4 regions of the Thioalkalivibrio sp. HL-Eb18 genome follow, and region 4 is predicted to be linked to each of the others. Evidence: predicted binding sites of a transcription regulator. Region 4 holds the regulator's gene; each other region holds the start of a gene.
The links. Region 4 encodes sigma-54, which starts transcription at its own class of promoters, with help from an activator protein. Its sites were predicted from a motif close to TGGCANGNTNCNTGCTT; they were not measured.

Region 1 (4,208 bases), on a different contig from region 4:
CTCGCGATGTCCAGGTTCGAGTCGGTACAACCGTTGGCCGCGAATATCCGGTATTCCGACTATCTGGCTCGAACCACGCTTCGCGCCTGGGTCGGGATGTCCTTTTTATCCGCGACGCTGATCATCGTCGCCGGCCTGTTGATCTCCTGGTTAATGCCGTACCTGGCGGGTGGCGCCGACAGCATCGTGCCGCACTTCTACTACGTGCCCATCCTGTTTGCCGCCGCGCGCTTCGGTCCCGGCGCCGCCCTCATCGTGGCACTGGTGGCCGGCGTACTCGCCGGTCCGCTGACCTATGTCGATGTCGCGGCCGCTACCGCACAGGAGACGGAACGCTGGCTGACGCGCACTGCCTTCTTCGTCGGCATCGGGCAATTGATGGCCTGGCTGGTCATTCCCGCGCTGCACCCGGTCACCGAAGAGCTCCGGCGCATGCGCCAGGAGTTCGACATCCGCCGAGGGCTGAAACACAACGAATTCTTTCTGCGCTACCAGCCGATCTATTCGCTCCGCCAGCGCCGTTTTGTCGGGGTCGAGGCGCTGATTCGCTGGCAGCACCCCGCACACGGCGAACTCGCTCCAGCGGACTTTCTCGACGTGGCGGAGGACTCCTCCCTGATCCATGACATCGGCGAACTGGTAATCGCCGAAGGCTGCCGGCAGACCGAGGAATGGGCGACCCTCGCGCGGGAGCAGGGCCGCGGACCCTGGTACACCGCGATCAATCTCTCCGCCCGGGACCTGGTTCGCCCCGAGCTCGCATATGACGTCGCGTCGGCACTCAATCGCCACCACCTGCCGCCTGAACTGCTAACCATCGAACTCACCGAGAGCGTTCTCGCCCTGGAGGATGCCGAGCCCGCCCTCGAGGCCCTGAAACATCTGGGGGTGCATCTTGCCATCGATGATTTCGGCACTGGGTATTCGTCCCTCGCCTACCTCAACCGCTTCCCGATCGACACGCTTAAACTCGACCGGCAGCTGGTGTCCCGTCTCGGCCATGACCCTTCGGCCGAAGATCTCGCACGAGGCATCGTACTGCTGGCCAGTTCCCTCGGGCTGAAGATGGTCGCCGAGGGCATCGAAACCCTCGAACAGGTCGAGCGCGGCCAGGAACTCGGCTTCGATCTGATTCAGGGGTTCTATTTTGCGCGGCCGCTGACCGCAGACCAGATCCCCTCGCTCCTGATGATCGACAACGTCGATCCGGACCATCCCCCAACGCCGGAGGCAACACGCGCGTAAAAAAACCCGGCGGGCACAGCGCCGCCGCCGGGGTCCTGGGAGATATCGGGCGTAGTACTCCCGGAGGTTACGAACCCTCCGCGATCTCGGCGAATTGCTCACCGAGGTCGCTGTCGTTATCGATCAGGTAGGCAATCTCCTGGTATTCCTCGACGGTCAGCCCTTCATCCTCAATCGCGGCGACCATCTCGTCATTGGCCTCGTCGCGCAGCTCCTGGGCTTCCTCGCCTTCTGCTTCCGCGATGTCATCTGCGTATTCCGCGCGGATGTCCTGGGCGGCTTCCGCGGCGGCCAGAAAGCTTTCCAGGTCGCTCTCACTGACGTCCTCGGCAGACATCTGGGGATCATCGGTCCATTCCTGCTCGAACACATTCGGATCATCCGCCGCCACGATGCCCGTGCCACCCAATGCGAGCCCGAAAGCCAGGGCGATCGAATATGCGGTAGCGGTCTTGTGTCCCATGCTGCGCCTCCTGCTTCATCAGATCGGTTGGATTGCGATAGCCCGTCGCCATGCACGGGCCGTCTGGTCTGAAACGCTGCAGCCTCCGTGCCAATTTGTCCTGAATGCTGCATATCGCGCCCTCATGCGGTTCCCGCACTTGGATGCCTTGACCGAATGGAACTCCATCACATCCAGAAGTGGGTCATTCAGACACATGCATCGCCCCGACCCGTGTCGCTCCGACCCACTCCCCGCCTCGGTCAACACCGACAAGGTCCTTCACCTGCAAAAAAGCCCCAGGCGCAATGCCACGGGGCCCACCGTTCTGCTCGGCGTCAGGTTTAGCTTGGGCCGAAGTACTCCCGCAGAAGTTGCGTCGTGCGCGCGGCCGGGTCCTCGCGAATGCGACGTTCCTCGTCCGCCAGGATGGTAAACAGACCGTCCAGTGCGTGGTCGGTCACATAGCGATCCAGGTCCACATCCAGATCGGCCAGGCCGGGGATACGGCTGGCCGCGTCGCGCAGCGGCTGGTACACCCGGTACACCCCGGCGCCCTCCATGTGCTCGCGCACCACGGGCGCATAGCGCTCGCGCAGATCCGACTCGGACGCACCGCGCAGGTACTGAGTCGCGGCATCGTCATCACCGCGCAGTACCGCGTGAACGTCGGACGGCTGCATGCCCCGTATCGCGCTCACGAACACCGGGGCCGCCTCTCGTGCGGCCGCCTCGGCGGCCCGGTTCATGCGCCGCTCGAGATCGTCGACCTGGCTGCCCAGCCCGGCACTGCGCAGCATATCCCCGGCCTGCCGCAACTCCTGTGGCAGACCGATCCGGATGGCCTGGTTGCCCCAGTAGCCGTCTTCCTGCCCCGTACGCTCCACGGTCCGTTCGGTGCCGACTCGCAGGGCCTCGCGGATCGCGTCTTCCGCCCGGTCACCACCACTCCCCTCCCCATTCAGGCCAAAGTCGCGGACATCCAGGCCCGCACAGGCGGAGAGAAAGAACGGCAGAAACAGCAACAACAAAAGCGGCGAATGACGCATGCGGACACTCCGACAACAATCGTACGGGGCATGATACACATCACGCCTCGCATACCCCGTGCCCCGTTCGCCACATCCGACACCGCGCCAGGCTTGCGATCCACCCCCGCATGCTCAATCGTTAGGGAATATGAACCGCGACCCGCGCCGCAAAAGACTCTCCCGCAAGCGGCTGTACGCCGCCGCCGTCCTGCTCGGCTTGCCGCTTCTCGCGTTCATCGCCTGGGTGACCTGGACGGAACAGCACCCGGAACAGGAGCGCGAGCTGCGTGTGGAGGTCCAGGACCGCCTGCACGAATGGTTTCCGGAGGTCATGGAACTGCCCGACGAGCTTCGCGGCTTTGTCCCGCGATCCACGGTATTCGATGACAGCGCCCCCCCCGAAGTCGTGATGCTGCACGGGCTCGACGAGCCCGGCGATATCTGGGACACGCTGGCGTCCGCCCTCGATACCGCAGGGATCAACGGCTGGGAGTTTCGCTATCCGAACGACCAGGCGATTGATCACAGCGCCGATCTCCTGGCCGAGTACTGGGAAACGCTGGAGACCGACCAGCCCGTGATCCTGGTGGGGCACAGCATGGGTGGGCTCGTGATCCGCGATTTTGTTACCCGCTGGCGACACCCGACAGGCGAAGACCCAGGGGTCGAAGGGCCACCAATTGCCGGCGTGATCCTGGTCGCTACCCCCAACCAGGGCTCCGACTGGGCACGCCTGCGTGTCTGGCTCGAGGTGCGCGAATGGCTCACCGACATTCGCGAACAGCGCTTTTCGCTTTTCGCCGGCCTGCGCGACGGCACGGGCGCGGCCAAGATCGATCTGCGGCCCGACAGCGAGTTTCTCGCGGACCTGAATCAGCGTCCCTGGCCAGAGGGCATTCCCGTGCGCATCATCGGCGGCGTGGTACCCGAGCCCACCCCGGCGATGGAGGCCAGCCTGCAGTCCCTGAGCGAGCAGTTCGGTATCGAGAACCTGCCCGAGCGCATTGGCGAATGGTGGCAAGACGCCAGCGAAGGTGTCGGTGACGGGGTCGTGCCAGTCGAGTCCCTGTCACTGGAAGGACACCCCGAGCCCCAGATCCTGGAGGCCTCGCACCGCGGTCTTCTGGTGCCCGGCCCCCTGACGGAATATCCCCCCGCGGTCGAACCGGTCCTGCATATCCTGTTCGACTGGCGGGGCGAAGACCGGCCTGTACCCGCGATTACCCCGCAAGACTAACGTCTCTCCAGCGCAGGAGTCAGATCCCCAGCTCCCGCAGGACTTTGTCGATGCGCGGCACCAGGTGCGCATGCGGCGAGTCCTTGCGCACCAGCAGGCGCATCGAGGTCACGTCCAGCACGTTGGAGGAAGCTACGATCCGATCCAGGGCATCCGCCTCGTCGGGATAGGCCCGCTTCAGCTCCCGGATCGTGTGTTCCGTCACCTCGCTCATGTTGATCAGCACGTCTCCCTCGCCGGCCGCCAGGCGGCG
Region 2 (4,208 bases), on a different contig from region 4:
TCGCGCAGCACCTCCGTGGCCGAAGGGCCCTCGCCGAAGGTCTTGTGGACGTGTTCGATGGAGAGGTAGCTCGTCATGATGTTTCTCCTGTGAGGGGCCGGCTCAGCCGGCCTGCGTGCCGCGGGTAACCCAGTGGCCGACGATGGCAACCAGACGGTCGAGGAAGAAGCCGACCAGGCCGACGTAGACCAAGGCCAGCACGATGTCGCTGAGCATGGAGGCGTTCCAGGCATCCCAGATGAAGAAGCCGATACCAACCCCTCCGATCAGCATCTCGGCGGCGACGATCGCCAGCCAGGCGAGGCCGATGCCGATGCGCAGACCGGAGAAGACATACGGCGCGGCGGCCGGGAGCATGATCTTGGTGAAGTACTCAAGACCGTTCAGGCGCAGCACCCGGGCCACGTTCACGTAGTCCTGCGAGATGTTCCGGATGCCGACCGAGGTGTTGATGATGATCGGCCAGATCGCGGTGATGAAGATCACGAAGATGGCCGACGGATTGCTGGCCTGGAACGCGGCCAGGGAGATCGGCAACCAGGCCAGCGGCGGCACGGTGCGCAGCACCTGGAAGATCGGATCCAGTCCGCGCATCGCCCAGGTGGACTGGCCCACCAGCACACCCAGACCCACCCCGGCGACCACCGCCAGCAGATAGCCGTAGGCCACGCGCTCGAGGCTGGCCAGCAGCTGCCACGCCATGCCGACGTCGTTGCCGCCGTAGTCATAGAAGGGATTGACGATCAGTTCCCAGGTGTCGGTAATCACCTGACTCGGGGCGGGGAGAAGGGCGCCCGGGGAGGACGCCATCATCTCCCAGATGAGCAAAAAAAGCGCCGTAACGACCAGCGGCGGCACCACCACCGCGGCTGTATTGCGCAGGCGCCGGGCCCAGGCCTCGGGGGCCACCGCGGCGCTTGCGCCGCCGGGCCTGGCCGCCGGGGTGGCCGGCTGGCTTTCCAGCGGCCGGCCCTGTGTCTTGCCCTCGCCCGCCGAGCGTTCGCGCTCGGCGCCGAAGGTCATGGTGCGGTCCAGAATGGCACTCATCACGAAATCCTCTTGAATCGTCGGTACAGGTGTCGTCGGGCCACCGCGTCAGGACGCGATGTCCTTGATCTCCAGGCTGTCGAGGTAGGCCTGCGGGTCTTCCGGGTCGAAGACCTTGCCGTCGAAGAATTCCTCCTTGCCGCGCGAGGTGGATTCAGGGATGTCGGCCGAGTCGATGCCGAGCGTGTCGGCCGCCTCGCGCCAGATGTCCTCGCGGTTGACCTCGTCCACCAGGGCCTGCATGTCGAGGTCAGGCGGCAGGTAGCCCCAGCGGATGTCCTCGGTGAGAAACCACAGGTCGTGGCTCTTGAAGGGATAAGAGGCCTGATCGTTCCAGTAGCGCATGCGGTCGGGGTGGTCCTCGACCACGCGACCGGTGCCGTAGTCGAAGTGCCCCTGCATGCGGTCGATGATGTCGCCGTACGGGGCATGGATGTAGCGCCGGCGCGAGCAGATCTCGGCGACCTCCTCGATATTCGCCGGATCCTCGCAGTACATCTGCGCCTCCATCACCGCCATGGTCAGGGCGCGGGCCGCATTCGGGTTCGCCTCCACCCAGTCCGCGCGCATGCCCAGTGCCTTCTCCGGATGGTTGTGCCAGAGCTCGCCGGTGGTGTTCGCGGTATAGCCGATGCCCTGGTTGATCAGCTGCATGTTCCAGGGCTCGCAGACACAGAAGGTGTCCATGGAGCCGACGCGCATGTTGGCGACCATCTGCGCCGGCGGCACGACGATGGTGGAGATGTCACGGTTCGGGTCGATCCCGCCGGCCGCCATCCAGTAGCGAATCCACAGATCGTGGGTACCGCCGGGGAAGGTCATCGCCGCGCGCACCTCGTCGCCCCCGGCGCGCTTTTCCGCCAGCGCGGTCTTGAACTCGTCGGTATCCAGGCCGACCTTCAGATCGGCGTACTCATCGCCCACCGAGATGCACTGCCCGGCCAGATTCAGCCGCGCGAGGATTGCCATCGGCGTACCGCGCCGGTGGATCAGGTACGGCATCGGCGTCAGGATGTGCGAGCCGTCGATCCCGCCGCGCCGGGAACCCAACTCGAGGTTGTCGCGCACCGTGCCCCAGGAAGACTGCTTCAGCACCTGCACGTCGGGCATGCCGTGGTCCGCGAAAAATCCCTTCTCCAGTGCGACGAACAGTGGCGCGGCATCGGTCAGGGCAATGAACCCCAGCTTCGCCTCGGTGGTCTCCGGCTTCCCGTTGCCGGCCTTCGCATAGCCCCAGGGCGCAGCCCCGGAAACGCCCAGCGCGGTCGCACCGATCCCGACGGCCATACCGCCCAGGAAACGACGGCGCGACAGGCCAGCGGTGTTCTTCGTGTCATGCGTGTGATCGGTCATTGCGGGTTCACTCCCCTTGTCAGCCAACTCATCCAAAAACGAAAAAAGGCGTCGCATCAGCCCGGCCGCTTGTGCAGCCGGGTGATGGACGCCTTTGTCCAGTCCCGTGGGAGGCCCGGTCATCGGGTCTCCCTGTTGTCAGGCGACGAACCGCCATTGGCTCGTCTTGCCGATACTCCTGCAGGAGGTGTGCCAATTAGCCGTTACTAATCGACCCCACGGGCCAGAATCGCCACGTGGCGCGGAAAATTCGGATAGTTTCGAAAACCGGGTCGAACGCTTGCGGGAAGCCCCAAGTCCGGAAGCCGACCCCTAAGGCACCAGCCTGGGGCGCACTTGCGGTGCACTTGACCTGCAATAGTGCGCCGCCAGGGGGCGACCTAACCCGCCGTAGGAGCCGCCTTGGCGGTGAAGCCCTTGCCCGCGCCGGACTTTGGCAGGGGCTTCGCCGCCAAGGCGGCTCCTACAGGCCCTTCGTCAGCAGGTCGGACATCGCAACGGTCGCTTCGGCAACCTCGGCCAGGCGCCGGTTCTGGTTCATCGCGGTCTGGCGCAGGAGCTTGTAGGCCTGATCCTCGCTGAGGCCGCGGTGCTGGATCAGCAGCGCCTTGGCGCGCTCGATGGTCTTGCGTTCGGCCAGGGCCTGGCGTGCCGCATGCAGTTCGTCCTCCACCGACTGCAGCCGGGTCGCCTGGCGCTGCACCAGGTCCATCACCGAGTGCCCGACGATCGGGACGTTGAGTACGGTCTCGCCCTCCTCCTGCGTGCTCTCCAGGCCCTCCGGCGCGCCGAAGAACACCGCATACGGGACACTGTCGCGCAGCTCCGACTCGGCGAGTTGCTCCACCCGGTCACGCACGGCACCCAGGTCCGCGCGATCCGCCGTGATACGTGCCGAACAGCGCTCGTTCAGGTGCATCTCCAGCAGGTCCTCGATCTCCTTCATCGCGTCGATGCGCGCGGTGGTGCAGGCAAACCAGGCCTCGGCGGGGGCCGGGTCTGGGCGGGGATCGCCCCGGGAATCGTCTTGGGTGCAGGCCTGACGGCGCAGGCGCTCGACCTCGGCCACGAAGCCCGCTCCCTGCAGTGCCTGCCAGGCCAAGCAGGCAGGCTCCGGAGCAAACTCGGAGAAGATCCGGAACGATCGCTCCTGCGTATCGATCCGGTGCAGCAGGGACTGGCGCAGTTCGCCATCAAACGCGCCCCCGCCAAAGCCGGCGGCCCCGATCGCGCGTTCCTGGCCCGCCAGTTCCTTGCCCTGCATGAAGTTCAGCAAAGCCACCAGGGCCCGCGAGACCTCCGGATCGGTGGCCGAATCAGCGGCCTCGAACACCACGGCCAGCAGCGACCGGATCAGCTCGCTGAAACCGCGCATCGCCTCCATCGGCGAGAGCGTCCGTTCGCTGACCTCCGCCCGCAGGCTGGGCAGACCCGACAGGCCATGCAGGGCCAGCGCCATCCGCCCCAGCAGGCGACTGCGAGCGTGGGCACAGGCCCCCGGCTCCAGCCAGCCATCGAGGTGTTGGCGAAACGCTCGTGCGGTGGTATCGGATTCGGCTCGGTACTGCGCCAGCTCGTCCGCATAGCGTTGGCCACCGGAGCCGATCCAGAGGCTGGAAGCGCCGCGTTCGCGCTGGAGCTGATGCACCAGCGCGCGGATGCGCCCGACCAGCTGTACGGCCTCCAGCAGGCGCTCCAGGCTCACGACCTCGCACTTGCGCGAGGCGACCAGGAAATCGCCAATGGCCTCTTCGAATGAAAAACTCGGGGATGTGTTCTGGGGCATGCTCGCCGTCCGCGGATGGTTC
Region 3 (4,208 bases), on a different contig from region 4:
GTCGGTCAGCCGTATACCGAACTTCTCGTTGACCACGACCACCTCGCCGTGCGCGATGAGCGTCCCGTTCACGAGCACATCCAACGCCTCCCCCGCGAGCCGGTCGAGCTCCACCACGGATCCCTGGTTCAACTGCAACAGATTGCGAATGGGAATGCGGCTGCGACCGATCTCCATCGAGATGGTGACCGGCACATCCAGCACCATCTGCAGATTGATGTCCTCGGCCGACATACCGGCCGATGCCGCCAGCTCCTCCGGCTTGAGCGGTTCTGCTTCCGGATCAGGCTTGTGCTTGCGCTCCCTTTTCTCCGCCCCCATCAGGGCATCGGCCGATTCACTCACGCCACTGCTCGCCTGGGCCTGATTCAACAGTTCGTCCGGATCGGCGGCCGGCTCGCCGTCGGTGTCCTTCTGCTCGGCCAGCGCTGCGGCCCATTCGTCCGCCAGGGCATCCTGATCGTCTTCGGAATCGCCCGACTCGGCTTCTTCAGTCGCCTCGGTCGTGACATCGCCCTCCTCCTCGGAGGCCTGATTTTCGTCGTCTTTCTTCTGGTCTTCGGTGTCTGCCATGGGTGCAGCCCTCTATCGCTTGATAATGCGATCCGTCACCTGGATCGCATTCTTGCCATCGGATACGCCAAACTTCCCTCGAAACAGAGGGATATCTTCGACTTTCAAGGTCACGGTCTCGGGGAGAGTGATCGGAATGATGTCGCCCGGCTGGATGTCGAGCAGCTCCTGCACCGTCACTTCGGTCTCGGTCAGGGTGGAGCTCACCTCGACTTCCGCGTCCTGGATCTCTTCTTCCAGCGCCTTCATCCAGCGCTGATCCACATCGGTACGGTCCGATTGCAACCCGGTGTCCAGCTGCTCGCGGATCGGCTCGATCATCGAGTACGGCAAGGTAAAATGCAGATTGCCGCCACCACCATCGAGCTCGATATGAAACTCGCTGATCACGACGATCTCGGTGGGCGAGACGATATTCGCGAACTGCGGGTTCACCTCCGAGTTCAGGAACTCGAAGCGCAGATCCATCACCGGCTGCCAGGCCTTGACCATGTCCTCGAATGCGCCTTCGAGGATGCCGTGGACCACGCGCATCTCCATCGGCGTGAAATCACGTCCCTCGATGCGCGTGTGGTAGCGGCCATCGCCCCCGAAGAAGTTGTCGACCAGGATGAACACCAGCTTCGGGTCGAACACGAACAGACCGGTCCCGTGCAGCGGATGGGCCCGCACCAGGTTCAGGCTGGTCGGCACGAACAACGAGTGCATGTACTCCGAAAACTTCGAGACACGGGTGCCCACCACTGAGAGTTCCGCGGAGCGACGCAGCATGTTGAACAGGCGTACCCGGAGGTGTCGTGCAAAGCGCTCGTTGATCATCTCCAGCGTGGGCATGCGCCCACGCACGATCCGATCCTGCGTCGCGAAGTTGAACTCGCGGGCCTCTCCGTCATTCGGAAACGGGTCATCCGTTTCGATATCGCCGTCGTCGACGCCATGCAGGAGGGCGTCGATTTCGTCCTGGCTGAGAATGTCGGTCTGCGCCATGGTTGTACCTACTGCATGACCAGTTCGTTAAAGCGCACCGCTTCCACATCATGTGGTGCGTCCCGCTCCTCGAGGATCTCGGCGATCGCCTCGCGCAGCTCCTCGGCGAGCGATTCCTTCCCGTCACGCGTATTGAGGTCGTCGTAGTGCTTCTCTCCAAGCAGGCCCAGCACATCATTGCGAACGGCCGGCATATGCCGCTCCAGCGCTGCAATCACCTCGGGGTCGGTTGTCACCACGCTTAGCTCGACCCGGAGATAGCGAATGCGTCCGGGCCCATCAATGTTCACGGTCATCGGCTCCAGCCCGTGATAGTGACGCTCGGCAGGGCCTTCTTCGCCCGTCTCTTCCTCGCCACCGGCGGACAAGAAAAACCACGCAGCCGCCGCGCCGGCGCCGGCGAACACGAGCACCAGCAAAATGACAATCCAGATCAGCCCCTTCTTGCCCTTTTTGCCGGCGCCTTCTTCACCCAGTTCGACTTCCTTCTCCGCCATTTCCCACCCTCGAGATTCGTGAATCCGTCCATGTTGACGGCACGGGATCGCGCTGACTATTGCCTGAACTCATAGCAAAGGCAGTGCCAATATGGGTTTAGTTAATGATTTCCGTCACTTAAGGGGAACAAAAAAGATCACTGGAGGGGGATAGCCAGGAACAAAAAAGGGAATCGTCAAGATTCAGCCGCCCCGAACCCGGCAGAAGACGGGATCTTGGCGGCACAACAACAGGGGATGGAAACGACCGTGCGCGTTCACGCACCCGGTCTGCTGCGAACGGACTTACTCAGGCGAACAGGTCGAGCCGGCGGTTCAGGATCGAAAGGGTGCTACCCGTAGCCTGCTCGTCCTCGGCCTCGGGCCCATCGGCCTCGTCCCCGGCCCGCTGCCCGTCAGCCAATGGCTGCTGGCCTTCGCGCTCCTCGGCCGCCTGATCGGACACGGTCGCATCCTCAAGCGTGAGACCACTCTGGGCGAGACTCTCGCGCAGGCGGGGCATCGCCGCCTCCAGGACCTCGCGCGTCACCGGATTTGCGCTGATGAACTGGACCGTCGCGCGATCGCCATCGACGTTCAGGCGCACATCGAGCGTCCCCAGTTGCGGGGGATGCAGTTTGATCTCCGTTCGGCCGCCCTGCGCTCGCGCGAGCATGCGCATCTGATCCGTCAGTTCGCGCTCACCACCCGGCTGCAGCAGCCGCGCAAGGTCCAGGCGCAGCGAGCTGCGCGAACCCTCGCTGGCTTCTGCGGCTTGGGCATGCGCCGGCAGAATGCCGGCCAGGGGCTCGGCGCGCGCCAGTCCCCTTTGCGTCTCGGAGCCCTGGGACATCCATTGCGCCAGCAGTTCCAGCACATTTTCGCGCGAAAGGCGACTGTTCGGACCCAGCAGCTCGGTACCCGCCACGCTACCCGAACCAGTCGAGCCAGCCGGGCCCTGGCTGGACTCGAGGAACAGCCGCATGACCGCCGCCGGCAACGGCTTGATCTCGCGCGCACCACCGCTTTCATCGGCGCGGTCCATCCGCGCAACGGGCGGATCGGGGCGATCATCGACTGCCGTCATAAGCGCGGCCAGCGGCAAATCCTTGCCGCCCGGCTCGACCTCGAGGGCCAGTTCTCCCTCGTCCATCAGGGACTGCAAGCGGGCCAGCATGCCCTCCAGATCGAGCCCCTCAAGCTCCTCCTCACCGACGCCCAGATCGACCAGCAGCGCCTCAAGCTGCGGCCGAAGAATATCGAGGAAGCCCTCGCCGTCTGCGGTTTTCAGCTCCTTCAGCCCTTCGAGGCCTTCGAGCGCCTGAAGGTCCTTGAGGTCACTGCCACCCCCCAACAACTGCAGGAGCGGCATCATCCCCTGACCGGCATTGCCTGTCGCGATCATCAATGGATCCTCTGATTCATTGCCCGGCTCGCAGCCGTTGCCGGGCATTCCTGGTCAGCTTATTCAAGATTCTTGCCAGTCCTGGTGCGCAGCCTGCGCGCGCGTGTGCACTTGCCGGGTCGCCCACATGTCCTGCTCATGCTGGCGACGGCGGTCGGCCTCTCGCTCCTGTTCTGCAATGCGGCGCTCCAGGAGCTTTTCCAGGGACATCACCGCCCGGTGGCGGAGCAGCCACTCCTGGCGTGCCTGCTCCGCCTGGGCACCCGCGGCCTGCGCGCGAAGATCCTGCTGTTCCAGGGCATGCCGCAACTGATCCCGCATCCCGGAAAGCCACTTGAGCTGATTTGTGTCGTCGGGCAGTGGCGCGCGGAGATACTCGAGCTGATAGCCCTCCAGCTGAGTCCGCTGGGTCTCGACAGCGTCCAGTTGTTGCAGTCGCGCCCCCAGTTGGCGCGTGGCTTCACTTTCCTCGATGCGTCGCAGACGCAAAAGACGTTCCAGCCGCCGAGAATCCATTTCAGGCGCCCCCGATCAAGGCCAGGAGTTCGTCGCGGGCCTGATCAAACCCGACCGCCTCGTCGCGGCCCTGTCCAAGATAGGCCTCCAGCCGCTCGTGCATCGCCACCGCTTCGTCCAGATGGGTATCCGCCCCCCTGCGGTAGGCGCCCACGGCAATCAGGTCGCGGTTGCGCATGTAGGTCGAGGCAAGATCCCGGAAGCGCCGGGCCGCCTGCTCGTGCTCCGGCGTGATCAGCGCGCTCATCACT
Region 4 (4,208 bases):
TGGGTACCTATACCGGCGATGTGGTGGTGATCCGCGGGGACATGACGCTGGAGGCGGACAAGGTCTATGTGCGCAGTCGTGACCGGCGCCCCTACGAGATGGAGGCCCACGGCGAGCCCGCGCGGCTGGAATCCCCGGACCCGGAAACAGGCGAGATGCGCATCGCCACCGCGCTGCGCATCGATTACCTGCTGAACGAGGACCGGGTGATCCTGACCGACCAGGCGCATGTGGTCACGGCCGCCGAGGAGGCGCGCGGCAAGCGCATCGTCTACGACCTGGAGACGGACGTGATCGAGGCCGAGCGTGGCGAGACCGATGACGAGCGTGTACGCATCACGATTCAGCCCCGCGAAGACGACGAATGACCGAGCTCGACACCAGCGCGCCCGCAGTGGCCGGTGGCGACCCCCCGCCGATGGCCGGCTATCTGACCGGACGCGAGCTGACCAAGCGCTATGGCAAGCGTACGGTGCTGGATCGTGTCGACGTTGATCTGGCACCAGGGGAGGTCGTGGGCCTGCTGGGCCCGAACGGCGCAGGCAAGACCACCTGTTTCTACAGCCTGGTCGGCCTGATCCGGCCCAATCGCGGCCGTATCACGCTGGGTGACCGGGACATCACCCGGGCCCCGATCCATTCACGGGCCCGGGCCGGGCTGGGCTACCTGCCGCAGGAGGCCTCGATCTTCCGGCGGCTGAGCGTGTGGGACAATCTGCAGGCGGTGCTGGAGCTGCGGCCGGAGCTTGATCGCCACGAACGTCGCCGCATCGGCGATGCCCTGATCGAGGAATTTCAGCTGGAGACGGTGCGCCACAGCCCGGGGATTGCCCTGTCCGGGGGCGAGCGCCGCCGTGCCGAGATCGCGCGGGCACTGGCCGGTGACCCGCGCTTTATCTGCCTGGACGAGCCGTTCGCCGGCGTGGACCCGATTTCCGTGGGCGATATCCAGGCGGTGATTGGGCATCTGGCCCAGCGCGGGATCGGCGTGCTGATTTCCGACCACAACGTGCGCGAGACCCTCGGAATCTGCGACAGAGCCTATATTCTTAGTGAGGGCCGCATCCTGAGCGTGGGGACCCCGCAGGAACTGCTGGATGATCCCCAGGTGCGCCGGGTGTATCTCGGCGAAAACTTTCGGCTGTGAGTACTTCCTTTGGGCATGTCTCGACGAGTCCTTTTAAGATGATCTTAATGGTCACGATGGACCTCAAACCGCGATGCTGAAGCCCGGGCTCAATCTGCAGCTGGGGCAGACGCTAACGATGACCCCGCAGCTGCAGCAGGCGATCCGCCTGCTGCAGCTTTCCACGCTGGAGTTGCAGGCGGAGATCCAGCAGGCGCTGGAAAGCAACCCCATGCTCGAGCAGGTGGAGGACGAGGGCGAGGAGGCCCCGCCCGAGCGCCCGGAGGAAGGGGGTGAACGGGTCGACGGGGATCGCATGCAGTCCGACACGGCCGGCGATGACGTGATCCCCGAGGAGTTGAGTACCGACAGCCGCTGGGACGACATCTACGAGCCCGCCCCGAGCCCGCGCGGCCTGGATGATCGCGATCCGCTCGAGAATACCTCCGACGGCGAGGACGAGGGGCTGCAGGATCACCTGCTCTGGCAGCTGCATCTGAGCCACCTGACTCCACGCGACCAGCGCATCGGCGCGGCGCTGATCGACGCGATCAGCCCGGACGGCTATCTGGACGGCGACCTCGAGGCGCTGGCAGAGATGATCAGCCAGGGCGAGGACGAACCAGTGGGGGTCGACGAGGTCGAGGCGGTGCTGCACTGGATTCAGCAGTGCGACCCGCTGGGCGTCGGTGCGCGGGACCTGCGCGAGTGCCTGGAGATCCAGCTGCGCCATCTGGCGCCGGATGCCCCGGCACGCGATGCGGCCCGAGCCATCCTGGAAAACGGCATGGAGAGCCTGGCCAAGCGGGACTACCGGGCCCTGCAGCGCCAGTCCGGGGTACGCGACCCGGACGAGCTGGCGCGGGCGCTGGACTTGATCCGCACCCTGAACCCGCGGCCCGGTGCCCAGATCAGCGAGTCCACTTCGGAATACGTCGTGCCGGATGTCTATGTCCGCCATGACCGCGATGGCTGGCGTGTGGACCTGAATCCGGAGATTGCCCCGCGCATTCGCATCAACGATCTCTATGCGGGCATGGTGCGGCAGGTCTCCGATGCCCGCGACAGCGCGTTTATGCGCGATCAGCTGCAGGAGGCGCGCTGGTTCCTGAAGAGCCTGCACAGCCGCAACGACACCCTGCTGCGGGTGGCCCAAGCCATCGTCGAACGCCAGCAGGGGTTTCTGGAGCATGGTGAGGTCGCGATGCAGCCGTTGATCCTGCGCGATATCGCCGAGGCCCTGGAGATGCACGAGTCGACCATCTCGCGGGTGACCACACAGAAATACATGCACACCCCGCGTGGGGTATTCGAGTTCAAGTACTTCTTTTCCAGTCATGTCGGGACGGCCGACGGCGGCGAATGCTCGGCGACCGCGATCCGTGCCATGATTCGGGAATTGATTGGTGGCGAGACCCCGAACAAGCCACTGAGTGATGCAAAACTGGCCCAGATCCTGTCGGATCGGGGCATTAATGTGGCCCGACGCACCGTGGCCAAGTACCGCGAGGCCATGCACATACCGTCTTCCAGCGAACGCCGGCAGATGGCGAGCATGCCCAGCGGAACCAAGCAGAAAGGAGCCTGACCATGCAGATCAACCTGACCGGCCATCACGTCGATATCACCGACGCCCTGCGCGACTACGTGAACGAAAAGTTCGCCAAGCTGGAGCGCCACTTCGACAAAGTGATCGACGTGCATGTGGTGCTGACCCACGAGAAAAACCAGAACCTGAACAACAAGGCGGAGGCCAATCTCCAGGTCAGCGGCAATCACATCCACGCCGAAGCCAGTCACGAGGATATGTATGCGGCGATCGATGGGCTGATCGACAAGGTGGATCGCCAGCTGATCAAGCACAAGGAAAAGGTCAAGGACCATCACCGCGCCGAGGGCGCCCAGCGCAACCGCGAACAGGCCCTGTAACGCAATGACCATTGCCGAGCTGATCACCCGCGACCGTATCCGGCTGGAGCCCGAGTGTTCCAGCCAGAAACGGGCGCTCGAGACCCTGGCCGAGTTGCTGGCCGTCGGCGGCGAGGAGTCCGCCGGCCCGGCCAGCGGGGCCATCTTCGAGGCCCTGTCTGCCCGCGAGAAGCTTGGCTCCACTGGTCTGGGGCATGGCGTGGCCATCCCGCATGGGCGCCTGGCCGAGCTTGATGCCCCCCGTGTCGCGGTCCTGCGGCTGGACCAAGGGGTCGACTTCGACGCCATGGATCACGAGCCGGTGGATATCCTGATCGCGCTGCTGGTCCCCGAGGCGGCCACCAGTGCGCACCTGGATCTCCTGGCGCAACTGGCCCGTGGTCTCTCGCAGCCCGACAATATTGCGGCGCTCCGCCGCGCCGGCGATGCCGACGGCCTGGAGCGTGAACTGACCCGGGCCTTCGGCGACGCTTGAGCATGGCTCTCCCGGCAGCGCTTCCCCGATTACGACACCCCGCGCCAGCGATGCCGGAGACTCGTGCATGAACGAGGCACTGGGAGAGGGCGGCATCGCGCGCGACATCACCGTCGAATCCCTGATCCAGGCGATGGGCAACCGCCTCGACCTGCGCTACGTCCACGGCGAGCAGGTCGCCCCCGACCGCAACCTGGTGGGCGGTGATGGCGACGACCTGCCGTTGGCCGGGCACCTCAACCTGATTCGGCCGAACCGCATCCAGGTCATCGGTGATTTCGAGGCGCGCTATATCGCGCGGCTGAGCGACGAACAGCGCGAGCAGTTGATCCTGGAGATGGCCCGCACCGGCACGACCGCGGTGATCTTCGCCGAGGACACCTGTCCGTTCTCGGAGATGCCGGACGTCCCCGAGGAGCAGCTGCCGCTGATCCTGTGCTCCTCGACCAGCAGCCACGAGATTATCTCCCTGCTGCGCTACTTCCTGCAGCAGCGGCTGGCCCACTTCGAAGTCCGCCATGGCGTGTTCATGGAGATCCTCGGGATCGGCGTGCTGATTAGCGGGGCGTCCAGCGTCGGCAAGAGCGAGGTGGCGCTGGAGCTGATCTCGCGCGGGCACCGGCTGATTGCCGACGATGCGCCGGAGTTCGCCCGTATCGCCCCGGATATCGTGCGTGG

Region 1: a site for sigma-54 is predicted at 1,785-1,801, ahead of F813_RS0107495 (DUF4168 domain-containing protein). Genes of this name have one in related genera too.
Region 2: a site for sigma-54 is predicted at 2,579-2,595, ahead of F813_RS0111470 (CmpA/NrtA family ABC transporter substrate-binding protein). Genes of this name have one in related genera too.
Region 3: a site for sigma-54 is predicted at 2,130-2,146, ahead of fliL (flagellar basal body-associated protein FliL). Genes of this name have one in related genera too.

The regions. Positions count from the first base shown of each region.
Region 1 covers NZ_KB822967.1:29,789-33,996, reverse strand. Annotated here, with positions in the region: gene F813_RS0107500 (bifunctional diguanylate cyclase/phosphodiesterase) at 7-1,245, shown strand; gene F813_RS0107495 (DUF4168 domain-containing protein) at 1,313-1,708, opposite strand; gene F813_RS0107490 (DUF4197 domain-containing protein) at 2,032-2,736, opposite strand; gene F813_RS0107485 (lecithin--cholesterol acyltransferase) at 2,867-3,955, shown strand; gene F813_RS0107480 (ABC transporter substrate-binding protein) at 3,975-4,208, opposite strand, start outside.
Region 2 covers NZ_KB822975.1:28,568-32,775, forward strand. Annotated here, with positions in the region: gene F813_RS0111460 (ABC transporter ATP-binding protein) at 1-77, opposite strand, end outside; gene ntrB (nitrate ABC transporter permease) at 103-1,047, opposite strand; gene F813_RS0111470 (CmpA/NrtA family ABC transporter substrate-binding protein) at 1,096-2,400, opposite strand; gene F813_RS0111475 (nitrate regulatory protein) at 2,864-4,186, opposite strand.
Region 3 covers NZ_KB822971.1:24,858-29,065, reverse strand. Annotated here, with positions in the region: gene fliN (flagellar motor switch protein FliN) at 1-573, opposite strand, end outside; gene fliM (flagellar motor switch protein FliM) at 586-1,560, opposite strand; gene fliL (flagellar basal body-associated protein FliL) at 1,569-2,057, opposite strand; gene F813_RS0109770 (flagellar hook-length control protein FliK) at 2,347-3,441, opposite strand; gene F813_RS0109765 (flagellar export protein FliJ) at 3,505-3,957, opposite strand; gene F813_RS0109760 (FliI/YscN family ATPase) at 3,959-4,208, opposite strand, start outside.
Region 4 covers NZ_KB822966.1:53,648-57,855, forward strand. Annotated here, with positions in the region: gene lptA (lipopolysaccharide transport periplasmic protein LptA) at 1-368, shown strand, start outside; gene lptB (LPS export ABC transporter ATP-binding protein) at 419-1,147, shown strand; gene F813_RS0106815 (RNA polymerase factor sigma-54) at 1,221-2,714, shown strand; gene hpf (ribosome hibernation-promoting factor, HPF/YfiA family) at 2,717-3,055, shown strand; gene F813_RS0106825 (PTS sugar transporter subunit IIA) at 3,060-3,530, shown strand; gene hprK (HPr(Ser) kinase/phosphatase) at 3,598-4,208, shown strand, end outside.